Kribbella sp. NBC_01245: one gene and its partner. The protein of the gene in region 2 interacts with the protein of the main gene of each other region in a pairwise test. Links are inferred from orthologs where the notes say so. Each region holds a gene or a part of one and is shown on either strand. Other genes may lie near its edges.

What was found. Proteins that work in one complex are often made in the same cells at the same time.
Region 1: the proteins of OG394_RS36645 (region 2) and rpe interact in binary tests that used the Escherichia coli proteins (3 or more experiments, as listed by UniProt). The link is inferred for Kribbella sp. NBC_01245 from one-to-one orthologs.

What each region holds. Positions count from the first base shown.
Region 1 is NZ_CP108487.1:8,263,272-8,268,828, reverse strand. The notes cover bases 2,616-5,506. They hold rpe (ribulose-phosphate 3-epimerase), read right to left. Parts: upstream 4,449-5,506; coding sequence 3,783-4,448; downstream 2,616-3,782. Other genes in these bases: cobM (precorrin-4 C(11)-methyltransferase), read right to left, coding at 5,188-5,506; OG394_RS38020 (cobalt-precorrin-6A reductase), read right to left, coding at 4,462-5,187; OG394_RS38030 (HAD-IIA family hydrolase), read right to left, coding at 2,990-3,769; OG394_RS38035 (amino acid ABC transporter ATP-binding protein), read left to right, coding at 2,616-2,993. Also shown: bifunctional diaminohydroxyphosphoribosylaminopyrimidine deaminase/5-amino-6-(5-phosphoribosylamino)uracil reductase RibD, read right to left, coding at 1-13; OG394_RS38045 (ABC transporter substrate-binding protein), read left to right, coding at 684-1,526; OG394_RS38040 (amino acid ABC transporter permease), read left to right, coding at 1,574-2,260; more of OG394_RS38035, read left to right, coding at 2,253-2,615; more of cobM, read right to left, coding at 5,507-5,557. UniProt on the Escherichia coli protein: Catalyzes the reversible epimerization of D-ribulose 5-phosphate to D-xylulose 5-phosphate.
Region 2 is NZ_CP108487.1:7,944,094-7,951,899, forward strand. The notes cover bases 4,861-7,806. They hold OG394_RS36645 (sugar kinase), read right to left. Parts: upstream 6,886-7,806; coding sequence 5,836-6,885; downstream 4,861-5,835. Other genes in these bases: OG394_RS36635 (flavoprotein), read left to right, coding at 4,861-4,908; OG394_RS36640 (TIM barrel protein), read right to left, coding at 4,984-5,760; OG394_RS36650 (bifunctional 4-hydroxy-2-oxoglutarate aldolase/2-dehydro-3-deoxy-phosphogluconate aldolase), read right to left, coding at 6,878-7,501; OG394_RS36655 (sialidase family protein), read left to right, coding at 7,622-7,806. Outside these bases: OG394_RS36620 (chitinase), read left to right, coding at 1-817; OG394_RS36625 (FAD-dependent oxidoreductase), read left to right, coding at 1,222-2,886; OG394_RS36630 (ATP-binding protein), read left to right, coding at 2,886-4,334; more of OG394_RS36635, read left to right, coding at 4,372-4,860. UniProt on the Escherichia coli protein: Catalyzes the ATP-dependent phosphorylation of fructoselysine to fructoselysine 6-phosphate. Functions in a fructoselysine degradation pathway that allows E.coli to grow on fructoselysine or psicoselysine.

The sequences.
Region 1 (5,557 bases), 310 kb from region 2 along the record:
AGGTGGAACTCATGAACGGCGGTCCCTCGTTGTCACGGTCGAGCTCTCGGGGTCGTGACAACCGGCGCGCGCGTATCGCAGTGAATCCGGCGGCTACAGTCCTCCGGGCACACGCGAGACGCACCCGCCGATCGCGTGCGCCTCCCATCCGGACTTTCACCGTCGGTCCTGGAATTCCACCAGGTCAACCGGCCGACAAACTGCGTCGATCGGGTCGCGGACTATAACCGCCGGCTCGGAATTACACCGACCCCGGAGCACGCGAGTGGGTTCACTCGTGCCTCCAGTGTGCCATTAGTCCGCAACCCCGCCAGGATCCAGGTCACACCTCAAGACACTCACCGGCCCTTCGCACCCCGGCGTGTCGGTGTTCATCGGACCCTTGTGACGCGGCGTGTCGGGGTTCATCGGACCCTTGTGACCAAAGAGACAGCCCGCTCAGGCGACAAGGGTGCCGCCAGGTGTTCGGCGAGCAACCCGACGCGGCGGAATCATCTGTTCACGGAGTGAGCCGGATCGACCACACTTCGAGACCGTCCCGATTGATATAGCACAGACCGAGTGGACTTTCCGGCGCTGTCTCAGCGGGTGTCAGCGTGGAATGACTGCCCGTCGGGCGGCGTTAGCGTCGGTGCGTGGGTCACCCCCACGATCGTTGCCCGATGCACCTAAAGGAGATACCTGTGCGCGCCATCCGCGCTTTTGTTGCCCTAGGCACCGCCATCACCTTGGCCGTCAGCCTCGCCGCCTGCGGTTCGGACGACAAGTCCACCGCCGACGGCCCTGACCTCGGGCTGTTGCAGGCCGGCACGCTGCGGATCGGCACGCTGACCGATGCCCCGCCGAACGTGTACGTCAAGGACGGCAAGTTCACCGGCTTCGACAACGACCTGATCACCGCGGTCGCCGCCAAGCTGAACCTGAAGCCCGAGTTCGTCGGCACGGACTTCTCCGCCCTGCTCTCGCAGGTGAACGGCGGCCAGTTCGACCTCGGCAGCTCGTCCATCACCATCACCGAGGCGCGCAAGAAGACCGTTGCCTTCAGCAATGGCTACGACTTCGGCTACCTCGGGCTGAACACCACGAAGACCTCGGGCATCACGTCGTTCGACCAGTTGGCCGGCAAGCGCGTGGTCGTCGTCCAGGGCACGGTGCAGGACGACTACGCCACCCAGAAGGACCTCAACCCGGTCCGCGTGCCGAACTACAACGCCGCGGTCGGTCAGCTGAAGGCCGGCACCGCCGACGCGTGGATCTCCCCCGCCGAGATCGGCGAGAAGATGGCCAAGGAGCAGGGCGGCGGCGTGGTCATCCTGGCCGCGAAGGAGCTCAGCTCGGCGCCGACCGCGTACGCCGTTGCCAAGAGCAACGACAAGCTGCGCGAAGCGGTGAACAAGGCCCTCGACGAGGTCATCGCCGACGGCACCTGGACCAAGCTGGTCGAGCAGTACTACCCGGGTCGCGCGGTGCCGCCGTCGTTCAAGCCGGGTAGCGGCACGGTGAAGTTCGCGTTGCCCGCCGCCTGATGGATATTTGGTCCACTCTTTCGGACACGTTTCTCGACTGGGAGTCGATGAAGCTGGTCCTGCCGGAAATGCTGAAGGTGGGGCTGGTCAACACCCTCATCCTCGCCGCCGCCTCGGTCGTGCTGGGCACTGTGCTCGGCATGATCGTGGCGGTGATGGGATTGTCGCGGCGGCGCTGGCTGCGTTGGCCGGCGAAGGTCTACACGGACATCTTTCGCGGACTGCCGGCCATCCTGACGATCCTGCTGATCGGCCAGGGCCTGTCGCCGATCACCCGGCACTGGTGGGGCCCGAACCCTTACCCGCTGGGCATTCTCGCGCTCTCGCTCATCGCCGCCGCGTACATCGGTGAGATCTTCCGGTCAGGCATCCAGAGCATCGAAAAGGGCCAGCTCGAAGCCGCGCGTGCCCTCGGTTTCACCTACACGTCCGGGATGCGACTCGTCGTGATCCCTCAGGGCGTACGGCGGGTGCTGCCCGCCTTGGTGAACCAGTTCATCGCGTTGGTGAAGGAGTCGAGCCTGGTGTACTTCCTCGGGCTGCTGGCCAGTCAGCGGGAGCTGTTCCGGATCGGCCAGGACGCCGCGGCGACCAACGGCAACCTCTCGCCGTTGCTGCTGGCGGGCATCTTCTACCTGATCATCACGGTGCCGCTCACGCATCTGGTCAACTACTTCGACAAGCGGCTGCGCGAGGGCCGTCCCATTCTGGAAGAGGAGCTGGCCCGTGCCTGACACCTATGAGGCGGCGAGTCTCGAAGTCAAAGGGATCGAGCTTGCCTTTGGCAACAACAAGGTGCTGCGCGGCGTCGATCTCGCCGTTCCAGCCGGTACGACGGCCTGCGTGATCGGGCCGTCCGGCTCGGGCAAATCCACCCTGCTGCGTACGACGAACCGCTTGCTCGAGCCGGACGCGGGCGACGTACAGCTCGGTGGCGTGTCCGTCCTGCGCAGCAGTGCGGACGAGTTGCGCCGCCGGATCGGCATGGTCTTCCAGCACTTCAACCTCTTCCCGCACAAGAGTGTGCTGGAGAACCTGACCCTGCCGCTGCGCAAGATCAAGAAGCTCTCGGTCGATGAGGCGGCTTCGGCGGCAGAGCACCAGCTGGACTTGGTCGGCCTTCGGCACAAGGCGTCGGCCCGGCCGGGGAATCTCTCGGGCGGGCAGCAACAGCGAGTCGCGATCGCGCGGGCGCTGGCGATGAAGCCCGAGGTGATGCTGTTCGACGAGGCCACCTCGGCGCTCGACCCGGAGCTGGTCAAGGGTGTGCTCGCGCTGATGGCCGATCTCGCCAAGGCCGGGATGACGATGGTCGTGGTCACGCACGAGATGGGTTTCGCTCGTGAGGTGGCGGACCAGGTCGCGTTCATGGATCACGGCGTGGTGGTCGAGGCCGGTCCGCCCGATCGGCTCTTCACCGCGGCGGAGTCTCCACGGCTACAGCAGTTCCTCTCGCAAGTGCTCTAGATGAGGGGTACGACGTCCGCGATCGAGTCGACGATGCGCGTCGGGCGATAGGGGAAGCGGTCCACCTCGTGGCTGCCGGTCGAACCGGTGAGCACGAGGATGGTCCGCAATCCCGCCTCCAGACCGCTGATCACGTCGGTGTCCATCCGGTCGCCGATCATCACGGTGGTCTCGGAATGGGCCTCGATCTGGTTCAGCGCGCTGCGCATCATCAGCGGATTCGGCTTGCCCACGAAGTACGGCGCTACGCCGGTCGCGCGCGTGATGAGCGCCGCCACCGAACCGGTCGCGGGCAGCGGGCCCTCGGCCGACGGGCCGGTCGGGTCCGGGTTGGTCGCGATGAAGCGCGCGCCATCGGCGATCAGCCGGATCGCCCGCGTGATCGCCTCGAACGAGTACGTCCGGGTCTCCCCCAGCACGACGTAATCCGGATCGCGCTCGGTCAGCACATACCCGACCTCGTGCAGGGCCGTGGTCAGACCCGCCTCACCGATCACGTACGCCGTACCGCCGGCGCGCTGGTCGTTGAGGAACTGCGCGGTCGCGAGCGCCGACGTCCAGATCGCGTGCTCGGGCACATCGATGCCACCGGCAAGTAACCGCGCGTGCAGGTCCCGTGGCGTGAAGATCGAGTTGTTCGTGAGGACCAGGAACTTCCGGCCCGAGGCCTGGAGTTTGGCGATGAACTCACCGGCGCCGGGGATCGCCCGCTCCTCATGGACGAGTACGCCGTCCATATCGGTCAGCCAGCTCTCGATGGGCTTCACCTCGGTCATCGCATCTCCAGGTTTAGAGCGGGCTGGCTTCGGTGGCGAGGTGGCGGAGTTTGTCGATCATCTCGTTCGGGTCGTCGGCCTTGTAGACCGCGGAGCCGGCCACGAACACGTCCGCTCCGGCCTCGGCACAGCGCTCGATCGTCTCGGCGGACACCCCGCCGTCGATCTGGATCCAGATGTCCAGACCGTGCTTGGCGACCAGCTCGCGGGTCCGCCGGATCTTCGGCAGGCACACGTCGAGGAACTTCTGGCCACCGAATCCGGGTTCGACGGTCATGATCAGCACCATGTCGAGCTCGGCCAGGATGTCCTCGTACGGCTCGATCGGGGTTGCCGGCCGGAGCGCCATCGACGCCCGCGCGCCCTTGGCCCGGATCTCGCGGGCGGTCCGGATCGGCGCCCGGCAGGCCTCGACGTGGAAGGTGACGCTGCTCGCCCCGGCCTCGACGTACCCGGGCGCCCAGCGGTCCGGGTCCTCGATCATCAGGTGACAGTCCAGCGGCTGGTCGGTGGCCTTCGCGAGCGATTCGACCACCGGCATGCCGATGGTGAGGTTCGGGACGAAGTGGTTGTCCATCACGTCGACGTGCAGCCAGTCGGCATGCGAGACCGCCCGCGCCTCGTCGGCGAGGCGGGCGAAGTCAGCGGACAGAATGCTCGGCGCGATCTGAATACCCATGAGATTTGGGAGTCTATCGACGGGTCTCTAGCCAGTTGACGACCTGGGCTGGTTCTGTGACGAGTTCTACGTCCTCCGGGACGCTGGGACGCCGTACAACCACTACGGGTATCTCTAGTTCTCTGGCCGCTTCTAGCTTCGCTGAGGTCATCTCGCCGCCGCTGTCCTTAGTGACCAGTACGTCGATCCGGTGGTTCTTGAGTAGGTCTAACTCGTTGTCCAGGCTGTAGGGGCCTCTGGCGAGGATTAGCTGGCACCAGGTGGGAGTGGGCTCGGGTGGTTCTACGCAGCGGGCGAGCATCCATACGTTGCTGTGTTCGAAGGCCTTGAGCCCTTGGCGGCCAGTGGTGAGGAACGCCCGGCTACCGAGGTTTGCGAGCGCTGTTGCGGCGGTGGCGAGGTCGTCCACCCAGTGCCACTTGTCGCCGGGTCTAGCCGTCCACCCGGGTCGTCGTACCAGCAGAAGCGGTACGCCGGTCTCACGCGCGGCCTCGACCGCATGAGCCGTCATGGTCGCTGCAAACGGGTGTGTGGCGTCCACGAGCGCGTCGATCTGCTGGTCCCGCAGGTATTGCTTGAGCCCGTCTACGCCGCCGAAGCCGCCGTGTCTGGTCTCTCCGACTGGAAGCTTGGGGTCCTTCACCCGGCCAGCCAGCGAGGACACGACGTCGTACGCCGGTGTGAGCAGGCGTGCCACCTCGCGTGCCTCGCCCGTGCCGCCGAGGAGTAGGACCTTCATCTAGCGCTCGCGGGCCGCCGAGTAGAGGTGGCTGTCGGTGAAGCCTTCGGCGGCGAGGACCTTGCCGACAACGATGATCGCGGTACGGCGAATACCGGCTTCTTGTACCTGCGCGGCGATATCGGCGAGGGTGCCGCGGAGGATGATCTCGTTCTCGCGACTGGCCCAGGCGACAACCGCGGCCGGGCATTGCTCGCCGTAGTTCGGAGCGAGTTCGGCGACGACCTGCGCGATCTTGTCGACCGCGAGGTGCAGCACGATCGTGGCCCGGCTCGCGCCCAGGGTGGTGAGGTCCTCGCCGGGCGGCATCGCGGTCGCGCGGCCTTGGAGCCGGGTGAGGATGACCGTTTGGGCGACTTCGGGCACGGTC
Region 2 (7,806 bases):
CATCTCGGCGATCCGGGCCAAACAAGCCGCCGGTAAGAAGGTGCTGATCTCCATCGGCGGCCAGAACGGCCAGGTCCAGCTCACCACCACGGCCGCGCGGGATGCCTTCGTCAGCTCGGTCAGCGCGATCATCGACCGCTACGGGCTGAACGGTCTGGACATCGATTTCGAGGGCCACTCGCTTTACTTCAACTCGGGTGACACCGACTTCCGCAACCCGACCACCCCGGTCGTCGTCAACCTGATCTCCGCGCTGAAGAGCCTCAAGGCCAAGTACGGCGCCAACTTCGTGCTCACGATGGCGCCGGAGACGTTCTTCGTGCAGGTCGGCTACCAGTTCTACGGTGGTGCGGGTGGCGGGGACAACCGCACCGGCTCGTACTTGCCCGTCATCCACGCCATGCGCGACGCGTTGACCGTGCTGCACGTGCAGGACTACAACTCGGGCCCGGTGATGGGCCTCGACGGGCAGTACCACAACATCGGCAACGCCGACTTCCACATCGCGATGACGGACATGATGAAGGCCGGTTTCCCCGTCGCTAATACCGGTCACACCTTCCCCGGCTTGCGGCAGGACCAGCTCGCGTTCGGACTTCCGGCGGCTACTAGTGCCGGTAACGGCTATACGGCGCCGGCGGCCGTGCACCAGGCGCTGGACTGTCTGGCGAAGGGTACGAGCTGTGGCGGCTACACGCTTCGGGGAGGCGCGTCACCGTCGTTCCGGGGCCTGATGACCTGGTCGATCAACTGGGATCGCTACTACAACTGGGAGTTCCAGAACAGCCACGCGCCGTACCTCGCCTCCCTGCCCTGATAAGTGTCCCGAGGCCGGTGTGGCTTGAGGTAGGAGGCCACACGGGCCTCGGGACACTTATCAGCTTGGCCTACCCGTACCTGGTTCTAGCCGGGCGTGGGTAAGAATGTGGGCTTGACGTCCTCCACCCACCTGAAGGTGGGGGATTTCACCCCACTACCCGGAGGTAGCGAGATGAGGTTCGCGGATCAATGCCGTGCCGGACTGCGCAAGAAGGCTCACCGCGCTGCCACGGCCCGTCCGGCCGCAGTAACCACAAGGTTTAACTGTCGTGCTGATGCCGGTCGCTTGGTTATCGCAGGCCAGCACCGCAAAACCTACCCGATGCCACCGACAAACCCTGAATGGAGGGACCGGCGTTTCCTCCCTGCCATGAAGGACGGGGCTTTCACGCCGGACAATCGATGACAGCGTCAACGGTCCGCCCGGTCATCCTGACGGTAGATGACGATCCAGGGGTCTCCAGGTCGATCGCCCGCGACCTCCGCAGGCAGTACGGCGAGCAGAACCGCATTGTGCGGGCCGAGGCGCCAGACCAGGCGCTGGAGGCTCTCCGCGAGCTCAAGTTGCGCGGGGAGCCAGTGGCCGTGCTGCTGGCCGACTACCGGATGCCGGGCATGTCGGGTATCGAGTTCCTGGAGCAGGCGATGGACCTGTTCCCGCGGGCACGACGGGTGCTGCTGACTGCGTACGCCGACACGGACGCGGCGATCCAGGCGATCAACGTGGTCGACCTGGACCACTACCTGTTGAAGCCGTGGGATCCGCCGGAGGAGAAGCTCTACCCGGTCATCGACAATCTGCTGGACGCATGGCGGGCCAGTCCCGAGCGTCCGGCCGACGAGGTGCGGGTGATCGGTCACCGCTGGTCTGCCGCCTCCTACACCGCACGGGACTTCCTGGCCCGCAATGCCGTTCCGTACCGCTGGTACCGGGTGGACGACGATGACGAGGGCTGCCGCCTCCTTGCCGCGGCAGGCGTCGACGGAAGCGATTTGCCCGTAGTGATCTGCCCAGACGGCACAGTGCTGGTTTCGCCGTCAGAGGGCGAGCTGGCGGCAAACGTCGGCCTATCCACCAACCCGGCCGAGGAGTTCTACGACCTCGTAGTGATCGGTGGTGGGCCTGCAGGTCTCGGTGCCGCGGTGTACGGCGCAAGCGAAGGCCTTCGCACGGTCCTGGTCGAACAACTCGCCACAGGTGGTCAGGCCGGCCAGTCGAGCCGGATCGAGAACTACCTGGGCTTTCCGGATGGCGTCTCGGGTGCGCAGCTCACGGATCGGGCCCGTCGTCAGGCGGTCCGGTTCGGGGCGGAATTGCTGACCGCCCGCGAGGTGGTCGCGCTCGAATCCCTCGGGTCGGCGCGGCGGGTGCGGTTCTCCGACGGCAGCGAGCTCTCGGCACACGCGGTCATCCTCGCGACCGGCGTCGCCTACCGCACGCTGGAGGTGCCCGGGCTGGCCGAGATGGCCGGCCGTGGCGTCTTCTACGGCGGCGGATCGACCGAGGCGCCGAGCTGTTCGGGTCAGGACGTCTACATCGTCGGCGGGGCCAACTCGGCCGGACAAGCCGCCGTCTACTTCTCCCGGCACGCCCGCAAAGTGCATCTCCTGGTTCGCGGACCGGGGCTCGAGGCAACTATGTCGAGCTACCTGATCGAGCAGATCCGGGAGATTCCTGGGATCGAGGTGCACACTTGTACGGAGGTGATCAGCGGCAAGGGCGGTGACCACCTCGAGCGCCTGACTCTGCTGAACAACGCGACCGGGGAGTCCCGCGAGGTCAACGCCGAGTGGTTGTTCGTCTTCATCGGCGCGGCACCGCGAACCGACTGGCTGCCTGCCGATCTGTCTCGGGACCAGCGCGGCTTCGTGCTGACCGGCCCGGATCTGAACGGACGCCCGGCCGGCTGGTCCCTCGATCGCGAGCCGTACCACCTGGAGACGAGCCTGCCCGGGGTCTTCGCCGCCGGGGACGTCCGGGCCGAGTCGGTGAAGCGGGTCGCCTCGGCGGTCGGCGACGGCGCGATGGCGGTCACCCTGGTCCACCGATACCTGGAGATGCTCTGATGACGACGACCGAAGACCCGGCCCGGATCGGTATCGACGATCTGCGCACGCTCTTCCTGTTCGAGAGCCTCACCGACGACCAGCTCGAGTGGCTCGCGCGGGAGGGCAAGGTGGAGTCGATCGACGAGGGCATCGTCTTCGCCGAGGGCGACCCCGGTACCTGCTGCTACGTCTTGCTGGACGGCGAGCTCCGGCTGTGCAAGTTGTCGCACGGCCAGGAAGTCGAGATCAACCGGACGTCGCAGCGCGGGGTCTACGCCGGTGCGTTCACGGCATTCCTCGGCGCCGACGAGCGTACGGCGTACACGGCGACGATGCGGGTGACGCGACCGTCGGTCTTCTTCGTCGTGGACGCCAAGACCATGGCCACGATGATGAACACCTGGTTCCCGATGGCGGTGCATCTGATCGAGGGTTTCGTGATGAGCATGCGCCGGACCGGCCAGACGATGGCCCAGCGCGAACGCCTGCTCGCCCTCGGCTCGCTGTCGGCCGGTCTGACCCACGAGCTGAACAACCCGGCGGCAGCCGCCGTACGGGCCGCCGCGACTCTGCGCCAACGAGTCGCCGGGATGCGGGCGAAACTCGCCATGCTCGCCGACGGCACGTTGGACGCGACCAAGTTGCACGCGATCGTCGAGCTCCAAGAGGCCGCCGTCGAGCGCCTCGCGAAGGCGCCCGAACGTTCCCCGATGGAGCTCAGCGACGCCGAGGACACGTTGTCCGACTGGCTCGAGGACCACAACGTGGCCAACAGCTGGGACGTCGCGCCGGTCTTCGCGAGCGCGGGCGTCGACGAGGCGTGGGTGGACAACGTGCTCGCGGCGGTCGGCCCGGAGTACCTCGAAGGCGCTGTGCGCTGGCTGATGTACACCATCGATACCGAATCGCTGATGAACGAGATCGACGACTCGGTCACCCGCATCTCCACGCTCGTCGGCGCCGCCAAGCAGTACTCGCAGATCGATCGCGCGCCGTACCAGACGATCAACCTGCACGAGTTGCTCAAGTCGACGCTGGTGATGATGTCCGGCAAGCTCACCGGTATCGAGGTGGTCAAGGACTTCGACAAGTCACTGCCCGACATCCCGGCCTACGCGGCCGAGCTGAACCAGGTCTGGACCAACATCATCGACAACGCCGTCAGCGCGATGGGCGGCTCCGGCACCCTCACCATCCACACCCGCCGCGACGGCGAAGACGCCGTAGTCGAGATCACCGATAGCGGACCCGGCATCCCCGCGGATATCCGCGACCGCATCTTCGACCCCTTCTTCACCACCAAGCCGATCGGCGAAGGCACCGGTCTGGGCCTCGACATCTCCTGGCGCATCATCGTCAAAAAACACCACGGCGACCTCCGCGTCGACTCGGTCCCCGGCCGCACCACCTTCAAAATCGTCCTCCCGCTAGACCCCGAATCCGAGCCCGACATCGAGCTCGCCTGACGCCGGGCTTCGCGTGACCGACCCACCAGTCATTGGCGTGGTCGCCAGTGGTGCGGGCGGGGCTGAAGATTTGCGCGCAGGTCTGGTGGAACCGTTGCTCGCGAAGGGATGCCGAGTCGCCGTGACTCTCACCCCAACGGCCGCGCGATGGCTGGGCGAACTCGGGGAGATCGACCGCCTGGCCGAACTCACTGGCCTGCCGGTGCGCTCAACGCCTCGCATGCCCGGCGAACCTCGCGAGCACCCGAAGGTCGACGTGTTCGCAGTTGCTCCCGCGACAGCCAACACGGTGGCCAAACTCGCCCTCGGCATCGCCGACAACCAGGCGCTCTCGCTCCTCTGCGAAGCCGTCGGTTCCACGCCGATGCTGGTCTTCCCGCGCGTGAACGCCGCCCACGCACGTCACCCGTCCTGGCCGTCACACCTGAAGTTGCTCCAGTCCGCAGGCGTCCACCTGGTCTACGGCGACGACGTCTGGCCTCTCTACGAACCACGCGACGCAGGCGACGTACGACCGCTGCTCTGGGCTGCCATCCTCACCGGCATCGAGCGCCTTCTTCATCCCTCGCGGTAATCCCTCACGTTTGGTCACAAGGGCCCGATGAACGGCGACACGCCGCGTCACAAGGGCCCGATGACCAGGTTTGACTCAGGCGACGATTGCGCGGATGTGGGTTAGGGACTTGGGGGAGTCGGGGGTGGAGGGGCTGTATTCGAGGCCGAGGGGGCACTGGTAGCCGATGGTGGTCAAGGTGGCGATTTGCTGGCGCCAGTCGATGTGGCCCGAGCCGGGTTCGTGGCGGCCGGGATGGTCGGCGATCTGGACGTGGCCGATCAGGTCTGCGGCTCCCGAGAGCACCTCCGAAGGCGTCTCGCCCATGACGACTGAGTGGTAGAGGTCGTATAGCAGCTTGACGTTGGGCGAGTCGATCTCGGCCAGTAGTTCCAGGGCGAGCGGAGTCGAGTCCAGGAAGTTGCCGATGTGGTCGACCCGCGTGTTGAGCGGTTCGAGCACGAGGGTCACGCCCGCGGCCTCGGCGATCGGTGCGGCTGCTCGTAGCCCGGTGACGATCGCGCTCGTCTGTTCTGCGGCGGGGATCCCCGGGCGGGAGTCGCCGGACAGCACAACGAGGTTTGGCACACCAAGCCGGTTGGCAACTCGCACCGAGTCACGAACACCGCTGAGGAACTCGTCGTGACGGCTCGGGTCAACGAGATGGCTCGTCGGCTCACTTACCATGGACGTGATTCGTAGGCCGAGTTCGCTGGTGAGTCGCTCGATGGAGTCGATGTTCTTGTTGCGCCACATCCAGAACTCGACCGCGTCGATACCGGCCGCCTTCACCGCCTTGAGTTGCTGCTCCGACATTGGGTCGCCGTGCTCGCGGAACAACATCTCTACACAGACAGACAGTTCGTACGCCATACCGCTCTTCTCTCGTGGACGGTTCACCGCAGTCGCCGCGTGACGATCATGCCTTGCTCAACGGCGCGGTGAGATTTAGCGGAGGGTGGTGCCGGGGGTGTGGGGGGTTAGGTCTTGGCGGGTGGGGAGGGATTCCCAGTCGCCGTGGGCGGAGACGCAGAAGGCGCCGCAGGCGGTGGCTCGGGCTAGGCGGGCGGGGATGTCGAGGGCGTCGAGGGTGGCGCTTAGGTAGCCCGCTACGAAGGCGTCGCCGGCGCCGATGCTGTCGACTACCGTGACCGGGAGGGCGGGTTGGTGGATGGTGCCCGCCGAGGTGTGGGTCCACGCGCCGGCGCCGCCTGCGGTGACGACGACTTCCGTCACGCCGGCTGCTAGGAGGGCCGGGACCGGGTCGGGCGCTGCGGTGAGGATGTCGAGTTCGTCGTCGGAGGCGAAGACCGTGGTGAGGTGGGGAAGTAGGGGCCGAAGGCAACTAGCCGCCCCGGCGCGGGACCACAGACGGCTGCGGTAGTTGACGTCCAGCGAGACCGGTACGCCCTCGGCAGCAGCAGCCTGTACGACGTACGCCGTTGCCTTGCGGGCGCGTTCGGATAACGCCGGGGTGATGCCGGTGACGTGCAGGAGGCGCGGCCGGGCTGCCGCCAAGGCCTTTGCGACATCGGCGACGGTCAGTTCCGAACCGGCCGAGCCGCGGCGGTGATAGCTCACCCGGGTGACGTCGTGCGCGGGTTGGTCGAACGCGATGAAACCGGTGAACGAGGTGTCCGACAAGCGGGTCAGGCTTATGTCGACGCCTTCGGCGCGGAGCGTGCGTAGCACCAGTTGGCCGGGTTGGTCGTTGCCGACGGCACCTACCCAGCGGGGGTGATGGCCAAGCCGGGCAAGGCCGATCGCGACATTGCTCTCGGAGCCTGCGACGGATAGCGATGCCTCGCCGCCGAGTCGTAAGGCCTGGCGGGTGCGGATCGAGACCATCGCTTCGCCAAACGTCAGCACATCCGGAGCTGGCGCGCCACTGGCCGCGAGGCCAGCGGCGCCGGGCTCAGCAGCCGCGGGGTCAGCGGCGGCGGGGGCAGAGGTCGGGTCGTCCGACGTGGGGAGGTCGGAGTTCTCGGCGTCAGGCATTTGCGACTGCCTTGAGGAATTCGTTGGCTCGGGCGGCTAGTGCGGTCTGGGAACCGCCTTGGCCGGCATCGCCTAGCAGGGGGGAGCCGATGCCGACGGCGAAGGCGCCGGCGCGGAGGTACTCAGGGGCGGAGGTCGCGTCGATACCGCCGACGGCGATCAAAGGGGCCTTGGGCAACGGTGCGCGCAGCTCCTTGAGATAGCCGGGGCCGTACAGCTTGGCCGGGAAGATCTTCACCGCGAGCGCGCCGAGGTCCAGCGCGGTGATGACCTCGGTCGGGGTCAACGCGCCGCACAGCAGTGGCAGACCGAGCTCGATACTCCGCTGGGCACCACGCGTGATCGCCGGAGTGACGATGAACCCGACCCCGGCGGCGGCCACCTCGTCGGCCTGCTCCGGTGTCACCACCGTGCCCGCGCCGAGCAGCACCTCCGGGCCGAACTCCGCCCGCGCTTCTCGCAGAGCCTCGGCCGCGCCGGGCGTGGTCAGCGAGATCTCGAGCGCGGTCACGCCGGCCTCGATCAACGTGCGCACGCTGGTGAGCGCGAGCTCGGCACTGTCCGCGCGGATGATCGCGAGCACCCGCCTCCGGGTGAGTTCCGCCAGTAGTTCCATGTCGCTTCCTTCCCTGGACATCTCACACCGTAGTGCGGTCACGTTCCGTCGTGGTTAACTTACCGAGAGAGTTGATCTTCAGGTAACTAAGTTCCGAACCGCCCGAATCGGAAGGTCACCATGCGCAGACTCCTCACCCTCGCCCTCCTCAGCGCCACCCTGACCGCCACCGCCACCACCCAAACCGCCGCGACCACCCAGCTGACCGCAACCGGCCAAACCGCTGCGACCGCGCAAACCGCCGGGACTGACCGAACCGCCGCCACCGCCCGTGCGGCCGCGACCGACCGAACCGCCGCGACCGC